Regions from separate parts of the Dechloromonas sp. A34 genome, predicted to be linked through region 2. Evidence: predicted binding sites of a transcription regulator. Region 2 holds the regulator's gene; each other region holds the start of a gene.
The links. The regulator sigma-54, encoded in region 2, starts transcription at its own class of promoters, with help from an activator protein. The targets are predictions, from matches to a motif close to TGGCACGCTTNCTGCTNA.
Positions count from the first base shown of each region.

Region 1 (6,713 bases), 1.6 Mb from region 2:
TCTCGGCTCACCGCGATCTGGCCAACCCGGAGCATCGTGCCGAAGTGGCGCGTCTCTGGGGCATCCCGTCGGTGCCGGAAAAGCCGGGAAAATCGGCGGTCGAACTGTTCAAGAGCCTGAAGTCCGGCGAGATCAAGGCGGTATGGATCGCCTGTACCAACCCGGCGCAGTCGATGCCCAACCAGGCCGAAATTCGGGCGGCCCTGCAGAACGCCGACTATGTCGTGTTGCAGGAAGCCTATGGCAACACCGACACTGCTGATTACGCTGACCTGCTGCTACCAGCCAGCGCCTGGGGCGAAAAGCACGGCACGGTGACCAATTCCGAACGCCGCATCATGCGCGTGCAATCCGCTGCCGCGGCACCCGGCGAAGCCCGCCATGACTGGGAAATCGTCGTCGACTTCGCCCGCCGCTTGGGCAACAAACTTCAGAACCCGAGCGTCGGCCAGTTGTTCCCCTATGCTGACGCCGAGTCCATCTTCAACGAACACCGCGAAAGCACGCGCGGGCGCGATCTCGACATCACTGGCCTGAGCTACGCATTGCTTGAAGCCGATGGCCCGCAGCAATGGCCATATCCGACCGGTGCCGCGGGCGGCAAGCAACGCCTCTACGAGGATGGCCAGTTCCCGACGGCCAATGGCAAGGCCCGCTTCGTGGTCATCGAGCACCAGCCAACCGCCGAAGTTACCGATGCCGACTTCCCGATCAGCCTGCTCAGTGGCCGCATGCGCGACCAATGGCATGGCATGAGCCGGACCGGCACCGTGCCGCGCCTCTTCAACCTGGAAGATGAGCCTTTGCTCGCCCTGCATCCTTGCGACATGCGTCACCGCGGTCTGAACGATGGCGATCTGGCCCGGGTCAGCAATCCGCGTGGCGAAATGATCGTCCGCATCGCCGAGCGCCCCGGTTTGCGCAAGGGCCGGGCCTGGATGCCGATGCACTGGGGCAGCCAGTTCATGAACACGCCGGGCGCCAACGCATTGGCCTGCGATGCCATCGACGCCTACTCGAAGCAGCCGGAGTTGAAGCATGCGGCCGTCCAGATCGCCAAACTCGACTTGCCTTATCCGCTCGCCGTGATTCGCCGCTGCACTAGACAGGGCGAGGCCCTGGAACTGTTGCAGCGGGCGCGGGCCAGCCTGGCCGACTATCCCTATGCCACGGTCAGCCTCTATGGCCGTCAGTCGCCGCTGGTCGTGCTGCGCGCTGCGACGGCAAAAGCCATCCCGGAAACCGCGATCGCCGATATCGACCGCCTGTTCGGCCTCGATGGTGAGGAAGGCGCGATCGTCTATCTCGATGCCAAGCGCCAGGTCAGCAAGAAGGCCATTGCTCAGAATGGCCGCCTGCTCGGCGTTCGCCTGGCCGGCGAGACGCTGGCCCAAGTCTGGCTCAAACAGGCGATGGCCGAAGACGAACTCGATGCCAGCCTGATCCGCTTCGCCCTGGCGCCGACCGCCAAGCCGCCGGTCGGTGTCGTGTCGCGCAACATCATTTGCAAGTGTGCCGATGTCAGCGACGTCCAGATCCATGCCGAACTGGCGCAAGGCGCCGGCTTGCCGCAACTACAGGAAAAGCTGAAGTGCGGCACCTTCTGCGGCTCCTGCGTTCCGGAAATCAAGCGACTGGCCGCCGAATACGTGCCCAAACAAGCTGCGGCCTGAACGCGGCGGGAGGAGACCATGAGTTACGCACAATTCATCAAGGAAATCGGCCGCGGTGCCGAAGGGGCGCGCGATCTGCCGCTCGACGACGCCCGCCAGCTCTATGCTGCGATGCTCGACGGTGGCGTGCCTGATCTCGAGCTGGGCGCCATCATTCTCGGGCTGCGGGTCAAGGGCGAGTCGCTCGATGAAATGCTCGGCTTTCTGAGCGCCGTCGATGAGCGCACCAACCGGCTCGACATGCCGCACGGCAGGGTCCGGCCGGTGGTCTTGCCAAGCTACAACGGCGCCCGCAAGGAAGCCAATCTGACGCCGCTGTTGGCGCTTCTGCTCCAGCGTTTCGGCGTCCCGGTGCTGGTTCATGGCCTACTCGAAGGTTTCGGCCGGATCACCACCGGCCTGATTTTCCGCGAACTCGGCATCATGCCGCTGACGTCGAGTACCCAAGCCCAGATCACGCTGGAAGAAAAAGGGCTGGCCTTCCTGCCCCTGACCGCACTCTGCCCGGGTATCCACAACCTGCTCGGCTTGCGCAGCCGTCTGGGCGTGCGTAATAGCGCGCACAGCCTGGTCAAGCTGATCAATCCCTTCGATGGCGATGCCGTCCTGGTCGCGCCGGCGACCCACCCCGAGTTCATCGAACTGATGCGCAACCTCCTGCTCAATCGCGGCCAGCGTGCAGTGCTGCTGCGCGGCACCGAAGGCGAGCCCTTCGCCAACCCCAAGCGCCGGCCGCGCCTCGAGTACGTGCATGACGGCGTGGTCGATGTCCTGTTCGAAGCCGAGCACGAAAGCCTGCGCACCCTGCCCAATCTGCCGGAGGCCAACGATGCGGCGAGTACCGCCAAGTGGATCCGGCGCATCCTCGACAAGCAGCTGCCGCTGCCCAAACCGATCGCCAACCAGCTTGCCTGCTGCCTCTACGCCAGCGGCTATGCCGAAGATTTCAACCAGGCCAAGGCCATTGTCGCTGTCGAAGCCACCGGGCTGCTGATGGGCGGCAACTGAAACGAAATTTGCACCGCCTTGGTTATGGATGCCCGGATTTGGTGCGCTCAAGCCACCCTTGGTAGCATCGAATCAATAAAAATCAGATAGTTAAGTTGCTGGCACGCCAATTGCACTAGGTAAGCCAGTACAGCGAATCAACCGCCAACGGAGGCGGTTCGATGGCAACGATGTCATGCGCTGAAGTCAGATTTTGCACCCCAGGGTGCGCGCAACGTTGGAGCCAAAAATGAGCAAACCTCGTCTCGTCCTGATCGGCAACGGCATGGCCGGTGTCCGTACCGTCGAAGAACTGCTGAAGATCAAGCCGGATCACTACGACATCACGATCTTCGGCGCCGAACCCCACCCGAACTACAACCGCATCCTGCTTTCCCCGGTCCTCGCTGGCGAAATGACCATTTCCGAAATCGTCCTCAACGAACTGGAGTGGTACAAGGAAAAGGGCATCAAGCTGCATACCGGCAAACAGATCGCCAAGATCGACCGCGTCAAGCGCAAGGTCATCGCCGATGATGGCACCGAGGAAGAATACGACCGCCTGCTGATCGCCACCGGATCGACCCCCTTCATGCTGCCGATTCCCGGCAACGACCTGCCTGGCGTCATCGGTTACCGCGACATTAAGGACACCGACGAAATGATTGAAGCCGCCCGCCTGCACAAGCACGCGGTGGTGATCGGCGGCGGCCTGCTCGGCCTCGAAGCCGCCAACGGCCTCAAGCTGCGCGGTATGGACGTTACCGTCGTGCATCTCGGCCCCTGGCTGCTCGAACGCCAGTTGGACGAAGTGGCCGGCAAGATGCTGCAGAAGTCGCTGGAAGACAAGGGCCTGAAATTCCTGCTCCAGAAACAGACCGAAATGCTGGTCCAGGGCGAGAGCGGCCGTGTCGCCGCCGTGCGTTTCAAGGACGGCATGCAGATTCCGGCCGACCTCGTCGTCATGGCCGCCGGCATCCGCCCCAACTACGCGCTGGCCGAATCTTCCGGCATCTACTGCAACCGCGGCATCGTGGTCAACGACACCATGCAGACCTACGACCCCAAGGTCTATGCGGTCGGCGAATGCGTCAGCCATCGCGGCATCGCCTACGGCCTGGTCGCGCCACTCTTCGAGCAGGCCAAGGTCGCCGCCAACCACCTGGCCAACTACGGCATCGGCCGCTACACCGGCTCGGTGACCTCGACCAAGCTCAAGGTCACCGGCATCGACCTCTTCTCGGCCGGCAACTACATGGGCGGCGAGGGCACCGAGGAAATCCTGCTTAACGACCCGCACGGCGGCGTCTACAAGAAGCTGGTGATCAAGGACAACAAGCTGGTCGGCGGCGTCATGTACGGCGACACGGCCGACGGCCCGTGGTACTTCCAGCTCTTGAAGGACGGCCGCGACATCCACGATATCCGCGACCAGCTGATCTTCGGCCAGTCCCTGGTCGGCGACGTCGGCCATGCCGGCAACAGCAAGGCCGCGCTGATGGCCGACAGCGCCGAAGTCTGCGGCTGCAACGGCGTCTCCAAAGGCTCCATCGTCAAGGCGATCAAGGAAAAAGGCCTCTTCACACTGGACGAGGTCAAGAAGCACACCAAGGCGGCCTCCTCCTGCGGTTCCTGTTCCGGCCTGGTCGAGCAGATCCTCGCCTCGACCATCGGCGGCGCCTACACCCCGGCCGCTTCCGACAAGAAGCCGGTCTGCGCCTGCACCGAGCAGTCGCACAAGCAGGTCCGCGAAGCCATCCGCGACCAGCACCTGATCAACAAGGAAGCCGTCTTCAAGGCGCTCGAATGGAAGACCCCGAACGGCTGCGACAAGTGCCGGCCGGCGGTGAACTACTACCTGATCTCGACCTGGCCGCATGAAGCCAAGGACGATCCGCAGTCGCGCTTCATCAACGAACGCGCCCACGCCAACATCCAGAAGGACGGCACCTACTCGGTCGTGCCGCGCATGTGGGGCGGCCTGACCAACCCCAAGGAACTGCGCGCCATCGCCGATGCCGCCGAGAAGTACAACGTGCCGACGGTGAAAGTCACCGGCGGTCAGCGTATCGACCTGCTCGGCGTCAAGAAGGAAGACCTGCCGGCCATGTGGGCCGACCTCAACGCCGCCGGCATGGTTTCCGGCCACGCCTACGGCAAGTCGATCCGCACCGTGAAGACCTGCGTCGGCATGGAACACTGCCGCTTCGGCACGCAGCTGGCGATGTCGATGGGCGTCAAGCTGGAAAAGATGCTGTTCGACATGTACGCCCCGCACAAGGTCAAGCTCGCCGTCTCCGGTTGCCCGCGCAACTGCGCCGAAGCCGGCATCAAGGACGTCGGCATCATCGGCGTCGATTCCGGCTACGAGATCTACATTGCCGGCAACGGCGGCATCAAGACCGAGGTCGCCCAGTTCCTGTGCAAGGTGACCTCGGACGAGGACGTCATGGAGTATTCCGGCGCCTTCCTGCAGCTTTACCGTCTCGAAGGCTGGTATCTGGAGCGCACTTGCCACTGGCTGGAACGCGTCGGCATGGATTACGTCAAGGGCAAGATCGTCGAGGACGAAGAGGGCCGCAAGGCGCTCTACGCCGCGCTGCTCGATTCGCTGAAGGACGCCAAGGATCCCTGGGCCACCTCGCGCGAGCCGCAGGCGATCAAGCAGTTCGAGCCGATCTCGATCTAAGACACGAATTCAAGGAACCCAAAATGAGCGACTGGAAACTGATCTGCAAACTCGAAGACATCCCCCAACTCGGCTCGCGCGTCGTCCGCCGGGCCACGGGGGGCGACATCGCGGTCTTCCGCAATGCCGAGGATGAAGTCTTCGCCCTGCACGACAAGTGTCCGCACAAGAGCGGGCCGCTGTCGCAGGGCATCGTCCATGGCCGCAAGGTCACCTGCCCGCTGCACGGTTGGAACATCGGCCTCGAGGACGGCCATGCCGTCGCGCCGGACGTCGGCTCCTGCAGCAAGTTCGAAGTGAAAGTGGAGGGCGGCGAGGTCTTCCTCTCGGTCTGAGCGGTGTTCTTTTAACACAAGCAAAGATAGGTCGGACGACCCAACGGGCGTCCGGCATTTCCATGGGTGGAGGCCGCTTCCATGGCTTCAGAGTGGGTAGGGACGTCAGGCAACATCATGACGACGATGCCCGGCAGCCGGGCCGGGGTATTTTCTGTGCGCAAGCGTACCGAAGGGATGGTCGGCGGCGGGTAGTCTGGAATTGTCCCAAGCCCCAAGGAGAAACAGATGGACACAGCCACCTTCAGCCCAACACCGGAAAACGCCCAGCCCACCTGGAAATGCGAGGACTACAAAGGCAAGCAAATGCATGTCTGCACGCAACGCCGCATCCATGACAACGCAAGCCTAGCCGGACACGGCGAGCAATGGACCTTCAGGGTCAAGATAACCGACCAGAGCAACAACCCGATACCCTACAAGAGCGCCAGCGCCACGTCGGACCCCGAACTCTTCTACACCACGCAAGCCATTGCAGAAGACATGGGCTCCCTGAGAGGCCGCGAATTGATTGACGGGGTGTGAAAGCCCTTACTCCGGAATTTCGGCCTCGACCAGTTGCGCCAGCAATACCAGCGACTCCTGCCAGCCCAGATAACAGGCCTCGGCCGGAACGACCTCCGGGATGCCCCGCTGCACGATGTTCAATTCCACGCCGCAAAAAACCGGCCGGATCGAAATCGTCGTCTCCATTTCCCCCGGCAGGTTGGGGTCGTCGAAGGAGTCCGTGTGGCGGATGCGCTCGTTGGGCACCAGCTCCAGATACTTCCCGCCAAAAGAATGGCTGTGGCCGGTCGAAAAGTTGGTGAATGACATCTTGTAAGTCCCGCCCACGGTGGCATCCAGATGATGAACCTTGCCCGTGAAACCATGCGGCGGCAGCCATTTCACCATGGCCTCGGCATCGAGAAATGCCCGATAAACCCGGTCGGGCGTCGCCCGCAGCACTCGATGTAAGGTGACAGTATTGGTGGCCATAAGCATTACCCCTTTCGCTGTTCGGTTTGAAGTGGCGTCAATTGAGCCGGC
Region 1 is NZ_CP102486.1:1,593,544-1,600,256, forward strand. It holds gene NQE15_RS08060 (nitrate reductase) at 1-1,673, shown strand, start outside; gene ybiB (DNA-binding protein YbiB) at 1,692-2,681, shown strand; gene nirB (nitrite reductase large subunit NirB) at 2,911-5,349, shown strand; gene nirD (nitrite reductase small subunit NirD) at 5,373-5,684, shown strand; gene NQE15_RS08080 (hypothetical protein) at 5,913-6,209, shown strand; gene NQE15_RS08085 (SRPBCC family protein) at 6,216-6,662, opposite strand.
Region 1: nirB (nitrite reductase large subunit NirB) is a predicted target of sigma-54. The motif match lies at 2,781-2,798, and genes of this name have one in related genera.

Region 2 (6,713 bases):
TGGAGGACCAGCGTGGGCAGGACCAGTTGCGAATCGGTCTTCATCAGGCCGTTAAATAGCTCGGGGTCGATCAGGGTGGCCGAATAGGCGATGAACATCGGCACGAAGGTGAAGCAGAAGTAGATCGAGGCGCCGAGGACCGACCCCCAGATCGCGATGCGCGCGCTCTTCGCCGAAGTGATGCGCTGGAAGACGTCCTGCTGCGGGATCGAGCCGAGCATCATGGTCATCCAGGCGCCGAGGAAGGTCAGCCACTGCCAGGGGTCGGGCGGCGGGAAGAAATCGAGTTTGCCGGCGGTCGCCGCATGGTTGATGACGACATCGACGCCGCCGGTCAGGCCGGAGACAATGTAGCCGATGTACAGCATGCCGCCCATGATGACGCCCATCTGGACGAAGTCGAGGATGGCCACCGAGAGCATGCCGCCGAAGGTGGTGTAGGTGAGGACGATGGCCGCGCCGAGGATCATTCCCGCCGTCTGGCTGACGTAGCCGCCGGTGACGACATTGAAGACCAGGCCGAGGGCCTTGATCTGGGCCGAGACCCAGCCCAGATAACTGGCCACGATACAGAGCGTGGTCAGCACTTCGACGGTGCGGTTGTAGCGCATCCGGAAGTAGTCGCCGAGGGTCAGGATGTTAAGTTTGTAGAGCTTCTTGGCGAAGAAGATGCCGGCGATGATCAGGCACAGCGAGGAACCGAAAGGATCGGCGACGACGCCGCGCAGGCCTTCCTTGACGAAGGTCGCGGAGACGCCGAACACCGCTTCGGCCCCGAACCAGGTGGTGAACACGGTGGCGGTGACGACCGGCAGCGGCAGATGGCGCCCGGCTACCGCGAAATCCTTGGCGCTATGGACGCGGGTCGCGACATAGAGGCCAATGCCGATGGAAAGCATCAGGTAGAGAACGACGAACCAGATCAGCATGATTCTCCGAGCGACGTCGGCAAGGGATTGAAAACGCGGGAATTATAAGGTTTTCGGCGGTTAGAACGGAGCGTCGCTGTGAAAGCGCAGGGCGACGGCGCTTAGCGGATGGACAAAGGCCAGATCCGTGGCATGCAAGAGCAGGCGTTCGCCGGGTTCGGGGTCCGGTCCGTAGAGTTCGTCGCCGCGGATCGGGTGGCCGAGCGCGGCCATATGGACCCGCAACTGGTGCGAACGGCCAGTCACCGGCTCCAGTTCGACCCGGCTACATCCGGTATGCGGATCGAAGCCAGATCTTCGGAATTTCGTCAGTGAGCGCTTGCCGACTTCGAAATCCACCTTTTGTCGGGGGCGGTTCGGCCAGTCGCAGATCAGCGGCAGGTCGACCTCGCCGCTCTCGCTTTCCAGGTAGCCGTCGACCACGGCGAGATAGCGCTTGTCGACCCGGCGGTCCTCGAACAATCGGGACAGCGCGCGCTGCATGGCTTCTCCGCGGGCCATCAGGAGCAGGCCTGAAGTCGACATGTCGAGCCGATGCACGGTCAGCGCATCCGGAAAATTGGCCTGGGCGCGGCTGGCCAGGCAGTCGGCCTTGTCGGCGCCGCGTCCCGGCACCGAGAGCAGCCCCGCCGGCTTGTCGAGCACGAGCAGACTGTCGTCGGCGTAGATGATGCTGAGGCCGGTATCGGCCGGCGGGGTATAGATCATCGGTGGCTCTGCTTCAGCGTGCCAGATCGGCGCCGCAGCGGCCGTTGCGGTACGGTCCGCCATCGCGATACCAGCCGCTGCCCGGAGAGGTCTGCAGGCAAACGCGGGCCCCATCGACCTTGCTGACCCACCAATACCACGGGGCGGGCCTGGCCTGGGCGAATGCTGTGGCAGCGGCCAGGGCAAGGCCGAACAGCAGTTTCCCCGAGGCCGGTGAAAGGAAAAATAATCTTGCCAAGTGACTACCTAAAATGTACTGTATTTATAACCAGTAACCTGGGGCGGCCAGAAGTGGCCGCCGAAAATATACCCGTGTTTATCGGTATTCGGCCAAAATCGCGGTTTGCCATATGCATATTTCGCGCCAAATCCGCTGATTTTCGGCTCAGCAATTTCTGTTCCATCTTCGGCCCCTGTGCCATAATCCGCTCAAATTTCGAGGTACCTCCATGGACGACAACAAGGCAAAGGCGCTCGCCGCAGCGCTGCAACAGATCGAAAAGCAGTTCGGTAAAGGCTCCATCATGAAGATGGGCGATGCCGAAATCGACGAAGGCATCCAGGTGGTGTCCACCGGATCGCTGGGTCTGGATATTGCCCTGGGCGTTGGCGGACTGCCGCGCGGCCGGGTCGTTGAAATCTACGGACCGGAATCCTCGGGCAAGACCACGCTCTGTCTGCAGGTTATCGCCGAAATGCAGAAACTCGGTGGCGTCGCCGCCTTCATCGATGCCGAACACGCCCTCGATCCGCAATATGCGCAAAAGCTCGGCGTCAATGTCGGCGACCTGCTGATCTCGCAGCCGGATACCGGCGAACAGGCCCTCGAAATCTCGGACATGCTGGTCCGCTCCGGTTCGGTCGACATCATCGTCATCGACTCGGTCGCCGCCCTCACCCCACGTGCCGAAATCGAAGGCGAAATGGGCGACCAGATGGTCGGCCTGCACGCCAGGCTGATGAGCCAGGCCCTGCGCAAGCTGACCGCCAACATCAAGAAGACCAACACCCTGGTCGTCTTCATCAACCAGATCCGGATGAAGATCGGAGTCATGTTCGGTTCGCCGGAAACGACGACCGGTGGCAATGCGCTGAAGTTCTACGCTTCCGTGCGCCTCGATATCCGCCGCATCGGCTCGATCAAGAAGGGCGATGAAGTCATCGGCAGCGAAACCAAGGTCAAGGTCGTCAAGAACAAGGTCTCGCCACCGTTCCGCGAAGCCATTTTTGACATTCTGTACGGCGAAGGTATTTCCCGCCACGGCGAAATCGTCGAAATGGGTGTCGCCCACAAGCTGGTCGAGAAATCCGGCGCCTGGTATGCCTACAAGGGCGAGAAAATCGGCCAGGGCAAGGACAACGCCCGAGAATTCCTGCGCAGCCATCCGGAAATCGCCCAGGAAATCGAGGCCGGCATCCGCGAGGCCGCCAGCACCAACGTCATCAAGCCGGTCAAGGCTGCCAAGGCTGATGTCTGATTTGCGCGTTCGTGCCCTGAAACTCTTGACCCGGCGCGAACACAGCCGGGCCGAGTTGAAGGCCAAACTCGCTGGCGCCGCCGAGTCGGAAGAGCAGCTCGCGGCCGTGCTCGACACCCTGCAAGCCCAGAATCTGCTCTCCGACCACCGCTTTGCCCGGCAACGCGTCGTGGCCCGTGCCGGCCGTTACGGTAATGCGCGGCTGAAACAGGAGTTGCGGCAGACCGGGGTCGGTGACGACGACATCGCCGCCGCCCTGCCCGAAGGCGGTGACGAGGGCGAGCGCTGCCAGTCGGTGTGGGCCAAGAAATTTGGCCAGTTGCCGCAGACCCCGGAAGAGCGGGCCAAGCAGATGCGCTTTCTGCAATACCGCGGCTTCTCGGGCGATGCCATCCGCCGGGTCATGCGCGGAGCCAGCCAATGAACGCCCCGATCTCCAAGCTCTCGGCCCATAACCTGAAAAAGCGCTACAAGGCGCGCACCGTGGTCGAGGACGTTTCGTTCGAGGTCGCCGCCGGCGAGGTTGTCGGCCTGCTCGGACCGAACGGGGCCGGCAAAACCACCTGCTTCTACATGATTGTCGGCCTGGTGCCGGCCGATGGCGGCGAGGTCTATATCGACGATGCCCGGCTGACCCATCTGCCGATGCACAGCCGGGCCAGGCAGGGTCTTTCCTACTTGCCGCAGGAGGCCTCGGTCTTCCGCAAGCTCAATGTCGAGGAAAACATCCGGGCCATCCTCGAACTGCTCAAGTTGCCCGAAGAGGAAGTCAATGACCGCCTCGAGGGTCTGCTCGGCGAACTGCATATCGGCCATGTCCGCCACGTCAACGCCGCCGCACTCTCCGGCGGTGAGCGGCGGCGGGTCGAAATCGCCCGGGCGCTGGCCACCAATCCTCGCTTCATTCTGCTCGACGAACCCTTTGCCGGCGTCGACCCGATCGCCGTCCTGGAAATTCAGAAAATCATCCGCTTCCTCAAGGAGCGCGGTATCGGTGTGCTGATCACTGACCACAACGTCCGCGAGACCCTCGGTATTTGCGACCATGCGTACATTATTAACGCTGGCCGCGTACTCGCCGCTGGACGGCCGAACGAAATCGTGGAGAATGAAAGCGTCCGCAAGGTTTATCTCGGCGAGCATTTCAAGCTCTGACCGTTAAGCAGCGCCCCTATCCCAACCGATGAAACCTGCCCTCCAACTCAAACTATCCCAGCATCTGGCGCTGACCCCCCAGTTGCAGCAGTCGATCAAGCTGCTACAGCTGTCGACGGTGGAAATGCAGCAGGAAATCGAACGCTATCTGCTCGAAAATCCGATGCTGGAGCGCGACGACGACGGTGGCAGCGAGACCTTTACCGCGGCTCAGCAGTTCGACTCGCCGCAGACCAGCGAAGGTGAGCGCGAACAGAAGGTCGAACGCGAAGAGCGCGATGCCCGCGACGACCGTGAAATGGATGTGCCATCAGCCCCCTCCGATGTCGACGACGATCGCTGGAGCTCGGATGCTGGGACCTTTACCGGTGCCGGGCGCGACGAGGACGACGATAGCGATGCCCAGGACATTCATGCCGGCACCATCAGCCTGCGCGATCATCTCGGCTGGCAACTGGGCATGACCCAGCTGACCGAGCGCGATCGTGCCCTGGTCCGCTTCCTGATCGAAGCCCTCGACGATGACGGCTACCTGTCGGCTTCCTTGCTGGAACTTCTTGAAACTCTGCCGCCGGAATACGAGATCGAGCTCGAAGAGCTCGAAATCGCCCTGCATCATATCCAGCACTTCGATCCGACCGGGATTGGCGCGCGCAGCCCGCAGGAATGCCTGGCCCTGCAACTCAAGGCCCTGCAGCCCTGTGCCGAACAGCCGTTGGCCCTGGCCATCGTCGAAAAGCACCTCGAGTTGCTGGCCGCCCGGGATTTCGTCAAGATTCGCCGCCTGACCGGCTGCGACGACGAGGCGCTGCGCGCGGCGCACGCTCTGATCACTCGTCTGAATCCGCGGCCGGGGGCCGGTTTTGCCCAGGTCGAGGCGCGCTACATTACGCCTGACGTCATCGTCAAAAAGCTCAAGAACAAGTGGACGGCCTACATCAATCCGGATGCCTATCCCCGCCTGCGCATCAACCGCCTGTATGCCGAGATACTCTCCCGCCAGCGCCGGGGCAATGGCAACCTGACCGGCCAGTTGCAGGAGGCCCGCTGGTTGATCAAGAACGTCCAGCAGCGCTTCGAGACCATCCACCGCGTAACCCAGGCCATCGTCGATCGCCAGCGCCAGTTTTTCGAGCATGGCGAAGTCGCCATGCGGCCGCTGGTGTTGCGCGAAATCGCCGACATTCTCGGCCTGCATGAATCGACCGTCTCCCGCGTCACCAGCCAGAAATACATGGCGACGCCGCGGGGCATTTTTGAGCTGAAATACTTCTTCGGTAGCCATGTTGCTACCGACACCGGCGGAGCTTGTTCCGCCACCGCCATCCGCGCTCTGATCAAGCAGTTGATCGGAGCCGAGGACGGCAAGAAGCCCTTGTCGGATAGTCAATTATCCGAAATACTAGGCCAGCAGGGAATCGTTGTCGCCCGACGCACGGTAGCCAAATACCGCGAGTCGCTCAACATCCCGCCGGTCAATTTACGCAAGACCCTGTAGAGAGAGGAGAAAACATGAATCTGCAGATCGCTGGTCACCACATCGAAGTTACCCCCGCCTTGCGCGAGTACGTGGAAAACAAGCTGGATCCCGTGGTTCGCCATTTTGACAAGGTAACCGGTGTGAGCGTCGTCCTGTCTGTCGAGAAACTCAAACAGAAGGCCGAAGTTACCGTCCATGTGCCCGGCAAGGACATGCATGTCGAAGAATCCGGCGACGATCTCTATGCCGCCATCGACGCCATGTTCGACAAGCTGGATCGCCAGGTTCTCAAATACAAGCAAAAAGTGCAGGATCACCATCGCGGTGAAAAGCCTGCGCTCGACGTTGCTGAATAAGCGCCGATCGGCCGCAGCGCTGTAGCTGCGGCCCCTTGCTTTACCCCTTCCCCTTATGAACCCTCTAAGCAACATTCTGTCGGCCTCGCAGGTGCTTCTCGACTTTGAGGCCAGCAGCAAGAAACGGGTCTTTGAACAGGCCGGCCAGCTCTTCGAGTCGCATCTCGGCTTGGCGCGCTCGGTTATATTCGACAGCCTGTTTGCCCGTGAGAAACTCGGCTCGACCGGACTTGGTCAGGGCATTGCCATTCCTCATGGCCGGATCAAGGGTCTGAAAAATGCGGCCGGTGCCTTCCTGCGCCTGGCGACTCCGGTCCCTTTCGATTCACCCGATGGCCGCCCGGTCAATCTGCTCTTTGTCCTTCTGGTGCCCGAACAGGCCACCGAAGAGCATCTTCAGATTCTCTCCGAGCTGGCCCAGCGTTTTGCCGATCGCGCCTTCCGCGATGCACTGCAGGCCGCCCCGGACCCGGCGTCCGTCGTCGCGCTCTTTCAGTCCTGATCAACGCTCGTGCGCCATATCAGTCTGACCCAGCTCTACGACGATAACCGCGAAAAGCTGCTGTTGAGCTGGGTGATCGGCCAACAGACCGAACGCCGGATCGAG
Region 2 is NZ_CP102486.1:4,712,219-4,718,931, reverse strand. It holds gene NQE15_RS23510 (sodium:solute symporter family protein) at 1-929, opposite strand, end outside; gene NQE15_RS23505 (pseudouridine synthase) at 990-1,637, opposite strand; gene NQE15_RS23500 (hypothetical protein) at 1,651-1,875, opposite strand; gene recA (recombinase RecA) at 2,087-3,115, shown strand; gene recX (recombination regulator RecX) at 3,108-3,539, shown strand; gene lptB (LPS export ABC transporter ATP-binding protein) at 3,536-4,270, shown strand; gene NQE15_RS23480 (RNA polymerase factor sigma-54) at 4,299-5,768, shown strand; gene hpf (ribosome hibernation-promoting factor, HPF/YfiA family) at 5,783-6,106, shown strand; gene ptsN (PTS IIA-like nitrogen regulatory protein PtsN) at 6,162-6,608, shown strand; gene hprK (HPr(Ser) kinase/phosphatase) at 6,618-6,713, shown strand, end outside.

Region 3 (6,713 bases), 1.2 Mb from region 2:
TGTCTGCCCAGTAGCTTGATCGATAGGGTTCGGGTTCATGGTGTTGCCCCAGCATCAGGTTGGCGAGATCGAAAAGGGCTTGCCGCGTGCCGCGGTAGCCCACCCAGGTGCGGGCATAACCGCCCACGTGGTCGTACTGCGGAAAGCCGGCGCGCAGCAGCGGCAGGCCGAGACGGTGCGCCGTGTCGACGGCGTGGGAATTGGCGATGACCAGTTGGGCACCGGCCGCCCGCGCCTCTTTTTCCATGTCCTCGAGATCGCCGACGATGACCTTCTCGATCGGCAGCGTCGCCAGGCTTTCGTGCTTGGCTGGACTGACCGCGCTGACGATCTCGGCGCCCATGCTGGTCAGGAAACGGACTTGCATGCCGAGCAGGTCGGGATCAGCGGCCAGCGCGATGCGGGCGAAGCCGATCATGAAATGGCTGTCGACCATGGCGTCCTGCAACTGGGCGCGGTGACGTTCGATCTTTTCCGGTACCGGCTTGGCGGAAATCTCGGCCAGGGCCTGGGTGAAGGCGTCGCAGTCGTCGAGGCCCATGAGGCCGTCGAAACGGTAGTCGGGCACGCCGGTGCGCGCTTTCAGAATATTGGCCGCCTTGGCCAGCGAGGGGCCGACGACCAGCGTCGCAACCGACTCGCCCATGCTTTCGATTTCGACGCGCGGCGTGCCGCCGATGGTCAGCGAAGATGTCTCGGCCTCGACCAGGTGGCCGTCCAGCGAATCGCCGATGTCGGGCACGACGACCGGGCGCAGGCCGAAAGCCTCGATCCAGTCCTTGATCGCCTCGATGTCGCCCGGCGTCAGCATCGCCGAGGCCAGCACATTGACCTGCTTCGGCCGCTTGCCGACGCAGGCGCTTTCCGGCACCAGCGTCTGGATCAGCGACTCGATGGCCAGGGCGTAGCCGCTTTCCAGACAGCCGACGTAATCCGGCGTATTGACCGGGACCACGGCGACATGCTCGAACTCGGGATGGGCGGCGCGGAATTCCTTGACCGCGCGCAGGATGTCGGTGCCCTGCGTTTCCGAGAGCCCGGTGGTGACCAGGCCGATGATCTCCGGCTTGCTCTTGTCGGACAGCGTGCGCAGCGCCTCGATGATGTTCTCGTCGGCGCCCATGATGGTCGATACCTGATCCATGGCCGTCGTCTGCAGCGGGATCGGCTCGCGGAAATGGCGCACGAAGAAGACCTTGCCGAAGGCCGTGCAGCCCTGCGAGCCGTGCATCAGCGGCAGGCTGCGGTTGAGGCCGAGAAAGGCCAGCGAGGCGCCAATCGGCTGGCTGACCTTCAGCGGATTGACCGCCAGCGCCTTCTTGGATTGGATGATTTCAGCCATTTGGACATCGCCCCGTTGAGATTGGGTATCTCTTAGCAAGGAGCGCGCCAATAAACTACTTATTTAAAAACAATGGCTTGTAATAATTATCCGATGTAGGAAACGCAACAAATACGTTTCAAAGACGCCGCAGCCGGCGATCAGGATATTTCTGAACCCGGGTGCTTACGCCCGGCGGTCGACATCGAGCCGCGTCTTCTGTCGCCGGTCATGGTGCGAAGGATCGCGCAGTTTGTGCCCACCGATGATCAGTACGGGCACCATCAACAACAGCAGAAAGATGACGGCGCCGAGTAACAGACGGTTATCGAGGATGGCATCGAGCACGGGTTTCTCCTGTCGTCCGAGGACTGTTGCCAACGGCCGTTGGACAGGAGGCGGAGGCATTCGGTTCTGCCCCCATCAGCGTTGGCCGCGTAGACCTTCTCAATGGCCCTTGGGCTCGGCGAGGCGATGAAAGGCTTCGTGTACGTCGAAAAATGCAGCATCAATGTCCGTCGGGCTCGCCTGGCATTGCTTCTTCAGGGCAGCCATGGCCTGCAGCAGCGACTTCGGATCGCCGCTGCGGATGTCGCCAGCCAGACGTTCCAGTTCGTTCGTTTTAGCGCAGACGTTCTGCGAGCGCTCCTTGCCTGGCCGGGCGTGCCACAGCGGGGCGAGCACAGCATGCAAGGCATCGACATCCTTGGCAAAAGCGTGGTGGTGCCGATGATTGTCGTGCTGTTCGGCGGCGAGCGCACCGCCTGCCAACAGTGCGGCAACGATCAGGGAGATCGAGTTCGTGATTTTCCGGGGCATTTGAGTTCCTTGTCGTTAGCGTGTCTCCTGATCGGTCGGAGACTTCAGGCCGCCATTCTAGTGGCTATTTTTTTGCCGATGCCAGGTAGGCCGAACGGATGCTTTCCATCCGCTGCCGGTTAACCCCGAAATCCTCACGCCCGAGGCGGCTGGCACTACGCACCTCGATCACCCCGGCCGCCGGATTGACCCAGAATTCGAGGTCATCGACAAAGCGCAGCCATGGCGTCCGGGCCTCGGCGTAGAGGTAATCGGGCTGCTGCCTGACCAGACTGATCCCGGGCATCGTCGACAGAACCTTGACCAAGGCCTGCATCGAGGCCGTTGCGTTGCCATCGAGGAATTCCAGTGGAGCGATCTGCGCGTAGTCAAGCTGCGGGTGCGCGGGGTAAAGCATGGCCTGACTGCTGACGCTGTTGCGCGAGTTCGCCGGCGCCTTCAGGCGGCCTCCGCTCACGCCGAGATCGTTCGGCGACCGCCCGGCGAATAAGCCGACCTGGGCGCCGACCAGGGCGATCGCGATCAGGCCGAGAACGGCATAGATGATGATCTTGATGAGACCAGCAATATTTATATTACTCACTCAGTGGGTGCTCGCGGTGAATGCCTGGTCATGCACCTGCCCGGGAGGTAGCGGCAACAGCCCGGCGACTAATGACGATGCCGCCAATGCCGATGCCCGCCCCGGTGATGACCACGGTCATAACCGTAATAATAGCCTGCTGAGCGGTACGGACGGACGAAGGGCGGCGGTGCGTAAACCACCGGCGGCGGTGCGTAGTAGGCCGGCGGCCCGTAGCGGACGGGTGGCGCGTAGTAGACGGGTGGCGGCGCAACGTAGGCCGGGTAGCCGAACTGGACGTTCACGCCGACGCGCGGCTCGTGGGCATGGGCACCGGAAACCAGGCCGGCGGAGAGCACCAGGCCAAGCAGAGCGATGCGAAGAGTTTTCATGACTGCCTCCTTGACGATAAACCCAACCCAGGCGGATTGCGTATACCGATAAGAACGCATGAAGCGGCAGCAGGTTTCGCCCTGAAACATATCGAAACAAAACGCCGGCGCCAGCGCGCCTCTACCCTGCCCCTTGCATCAAGACTAAAACGTGCCCGCCAAGATCACGCCGTCAGCACGGCCCCCGAAATCGCCGCGGTCGCCCACGGCGCCGGCTTCCTGACTGCCGCCCAGACCGGGCTTTCCATCGACAGGGCGAGCTGGCGTGCCAGTTCGACCATGCCGCTGTAACCTGCATAGCCGAATTCGCGTTCCTGGTTGATGTCGAGGAAGGGAATCCGTGCCTTGAGCGCCGTGTAGAGATTGCGCCCGCCGGCGATCAGGATGTCGGCCTTGTACTCGTGATAGGTCGACAACAGTGCCTTCGGGCTGCCGTCGTCGATCATCTTGGTGTCCTCGCCCATCAGTTCGCGGATACGCGCCTTGTCTTCCTCGGTCGACTTCTTGGTGCCGGTGGCAACCACCTTCATGCCCAGATCCTGCAGCGCCGAGACAATGGACCACGACTTGACGCCACCGGTGTAGAGCAGCACGCGCTTGTCCTTGAGGCGAAGGCGCCAGGCATCAAGCTCTGCATTCGACTTGGCCTCCTCGCGGGCGATCACCACCTCGGTGCGCGCCATCAGGTCCGGATCGCCGATCAGTTTGGCGAAATCGCGCAGCGCATTGGAAACGTCGGCGACGCCGTAGAAGCTGCCTTCGAAGAACGGGATACCGAAATCATCCTGCATCTTGCGCGCCACGTTGAGCAGCGCCTTGGCGCAAACCACCATGTTCACCTTGGCGCGGTGCATGGTCTGCACTTCGTGGAAACGCGAGTCGCCGGACAGCGTGCACAGGATGCGCAGGCCGAGTTCATCGAACAGCGGCGCAACATTCCAGAATTCGCCGGCGATGTTGTATTCGCCGATCAGATTGACATCGTAGGTCGGCAGACCGTCGGCGCGCGGTGTCGCGGGTGCCGGTTCGGCGGTGCCGATGACGTGCTTGAACATCGCCTCGCCGGCCAGCCGGTTGCCGAGATTCTTGGTGCCGTAGAAGCCGGCGGCATCGACCGGCACTACCGGCACACCCCAGCGTTGGGCAGCGTCCCGGCAGACCGCTTCGATGTCGTCGCCGATCAGCGCGGTGACGCAGGTGTTGTAAATGAAGACTGCCTTCGGCGCATAGCTGTCGATGGCCTGCTTGATCGCATGGAACAGTCGCTTTTCGCTGCGCCCCATGACGACATCGGTTTCCGAGAGGTCGGTGGTCATGCCGATCTTGTACAGCGTGACGCCGGACGAGCGCGTGCCGCGATTGTCCCAGGAGGAACCGGCACAGGCGATCGGGCCGTGCACGATGTGTGCGACATCGGCAATCGGCAGCAAGGCGATCTGCGCGCCGTCAAAAGAGCAGCCGCCGGCGGTCGCCCCCGGCTTGGGCTTGGCGCACCCGGATTTTTCCTTGGTATTGTGGCTACAGGCCGGCTCGTCGAGCAGAGCCTGGATTTCGCTGGCTTTCATGCTGTTCTCCAGAGGTCTGGGTAACAGATAGCAAGACGGGTGCCATATCTAACAATATGTTTTATAAGCACTAATTTTTTATAACCTTGTCGCCAATGCGACAAGGCGATGGCTCTGCGACAAATCTCGAGGTGTGGTGCCGCCGTTTCGATCGGCCTACCGCAAGCCCCGGCCAGGCACTACAGTGAAAGAGGGGATTGCTCCCCGCTTGCCCATCATCGCAAGGAGGCTGAAATGTGCAACATACTGCTACCGGTCGATGGTTCCCGCCATGCCTTTGCCGCGGCGCTCTACGTGATCGAATTCGCCAAACGGCACGGCGCGCTGGAAGTGCATGTCATCAACATCGAGCCGGAGTCGGCGCAATGGCCGCACCGCAGTCAGGAGCCCACGGCCGACCTGGACCAGCTGACGGCGCGGGCACACATTGCGATGAAGGCGGTGCTGCATGCCTTCAACGAGGCCGGCATCCGCCACCAGGCACACGTCAGACAGGGCGATGTGGCGGAGACCATTGTCGCCCTGGCCGGGGAATTGGGCTGCGATACGATCGTGATGGGTACCCGCGGCCTGGGCGGCCTGGCCGCCGTGACCCTGGGTTCGGTAACGCGCAAAGTCCTGCTCCTGGCCACACTACCGGTGATCTGCGTCAAGGCCAATTAGCCCCCCGGCTCACCGCGCCAGCCCTAAAGCACCAGCTGATCGCGCAGCTTGGCCAGCGACTTCGGCCCCATACCCTTGGCGCGGCACAGGTCATCGAGCGAAGCGTAGGGACGACCGGCGATGATCGCTTTCGCCACGGCGGCACTGAGACCTTTGACGGCAAGCAGTTCGGCCTCGCTGGCCGAATTCACTGCCGTTCCCTTGGCGGCTGGCACCTTGCCGGCCTTGCTCGGTGCTTTGACAGCCTTGGCTGCCGGCTTGACGGCTGCCTTGGTCGCCGGCTGTTTGGCCGTTGGTGCGGGCTGGGCGACGACCGGCGCGTCCAGCACCAGATTACAGAAATCGCGCGTCACGTAACCGCCCGCGCCCCACTCGCGCAACATCACGGTCAGCACGCCGGGGCCTTCGGGGACAGCGGCCGGCACCACGAAATGGCAGGCAGACCAGGCGTTGCCGCCGCCCAGCACACCGAGGATCACGCTGGCCACCGGGATGCCCTGCCAGCTGCCGCCGGCATACGGCGCGGTCAGCGCCCAGACTTCGAGAGCCAGGGTACCGCTCAGGTTATCGTCGGCCCGCGGATTGTCGATGCTATCGACGCTCAGCGTCGCCATGCCATCGGCCAGGGCGCAGGTCACGTTACCGGACAGGCGCGGCTGGACGAAGCTCTCGGCCACCGGGTAAATCGCCAGATCGGCCACCACCGGCAAGCCGTCGGCACCCCAGCCGACGAGCGCCAGCGCCATGTTCTGTTCGGCCGATCCTGCCGGCGGCATCGCCGCCACGGTCGCCACGACATGCTGCCCGCCGGCCGCTGGATAGACCGCCACTTCGGCAACCTTGACGCCAGTCAGCTGCTTTCCGTGGAAAGCCTCGGCGCTACTCCACAATTGCAGTGCCCAGTGCGTTGCCGCCCCCAGTGCCGCGTCGGAAAAGTTCAGTTCGGCGTTGATCTGGACGGAGTCGCCGTCAAAGCGGTAACCATGCGTCGCGCCGATGCGCGCCAGGACATTTCCGGAAATTTCTGCTGTCATCATCAGGCCTGTTTTCAGTGTCGAACGGCCGCGCATTATAGGATCTGATTTCCGTTCCTTATCATCGGCTTAGGAAATATTTTCAGGGCACCGTCATGGTGCATTTCCAGCCAGGAACTTTGTCGCAAAGACCACAAAAAAGGGGCTCCGTGGAGCCCCTTGCTTTACCGGTAAGCGAAAGCTCAGTGGGCGGCAGCCTGGCTGGCGACAGCCGGGGTCGGCACCGTCTTCTTGTGGCCGGTATCCGGATGCCAACCCATGACCGCAAGCATCACGGCAAAACCGACGACGTAGGCGAGCATGACGTGCCAGCCGTGTTTGACCCACTGGACGGCCGACTTGGCTTCCGGATACATG
Region 3 is NZ_CP102486.1:3,473,367-3,480,079, forward strand. It holds gene nifN (nitrogenase iron-molybdenum cofactor biosynthesis protein NifN) at 1-1,342, opposite strand, end outside; gene NQE15_RS17345 (hypothetical protein) at 1,508-1,669, opposite strand; gene NQE15_RS17350 (hypothetical protein) at 1,769-2,140, opposite strand; gene NQE15_RS17355 (DUF1499 domain-containing protein) at 2,205-2,723, opposite strand; gene NQE15_RS17360 (hypothetical protein) at 2,792-3,094, opposite strand; gene nifE (nitrogenase iron-molybdenum cofactor biosynthesis protein NifE) at 3,259-4,659, opposite strand; gene NQE15_RS17370 (universal stress protein) at 4,894-5,322, shown strand; gene NQE15_RS17375 (ComEA family DNA-binding protein) at 5,346-6,359, opposite strand; gene NQE15_RS17380 (citrate transporter) at 6,539-6,713, opposite strand, start outside.
Region 3: nifN (nitrogenase iron-molybdenum cofactor biosynthesis protein NifN) is a predicted target of sigma-54. The motif match lies at 1,375-1,392, and genes of this name have one in related genera.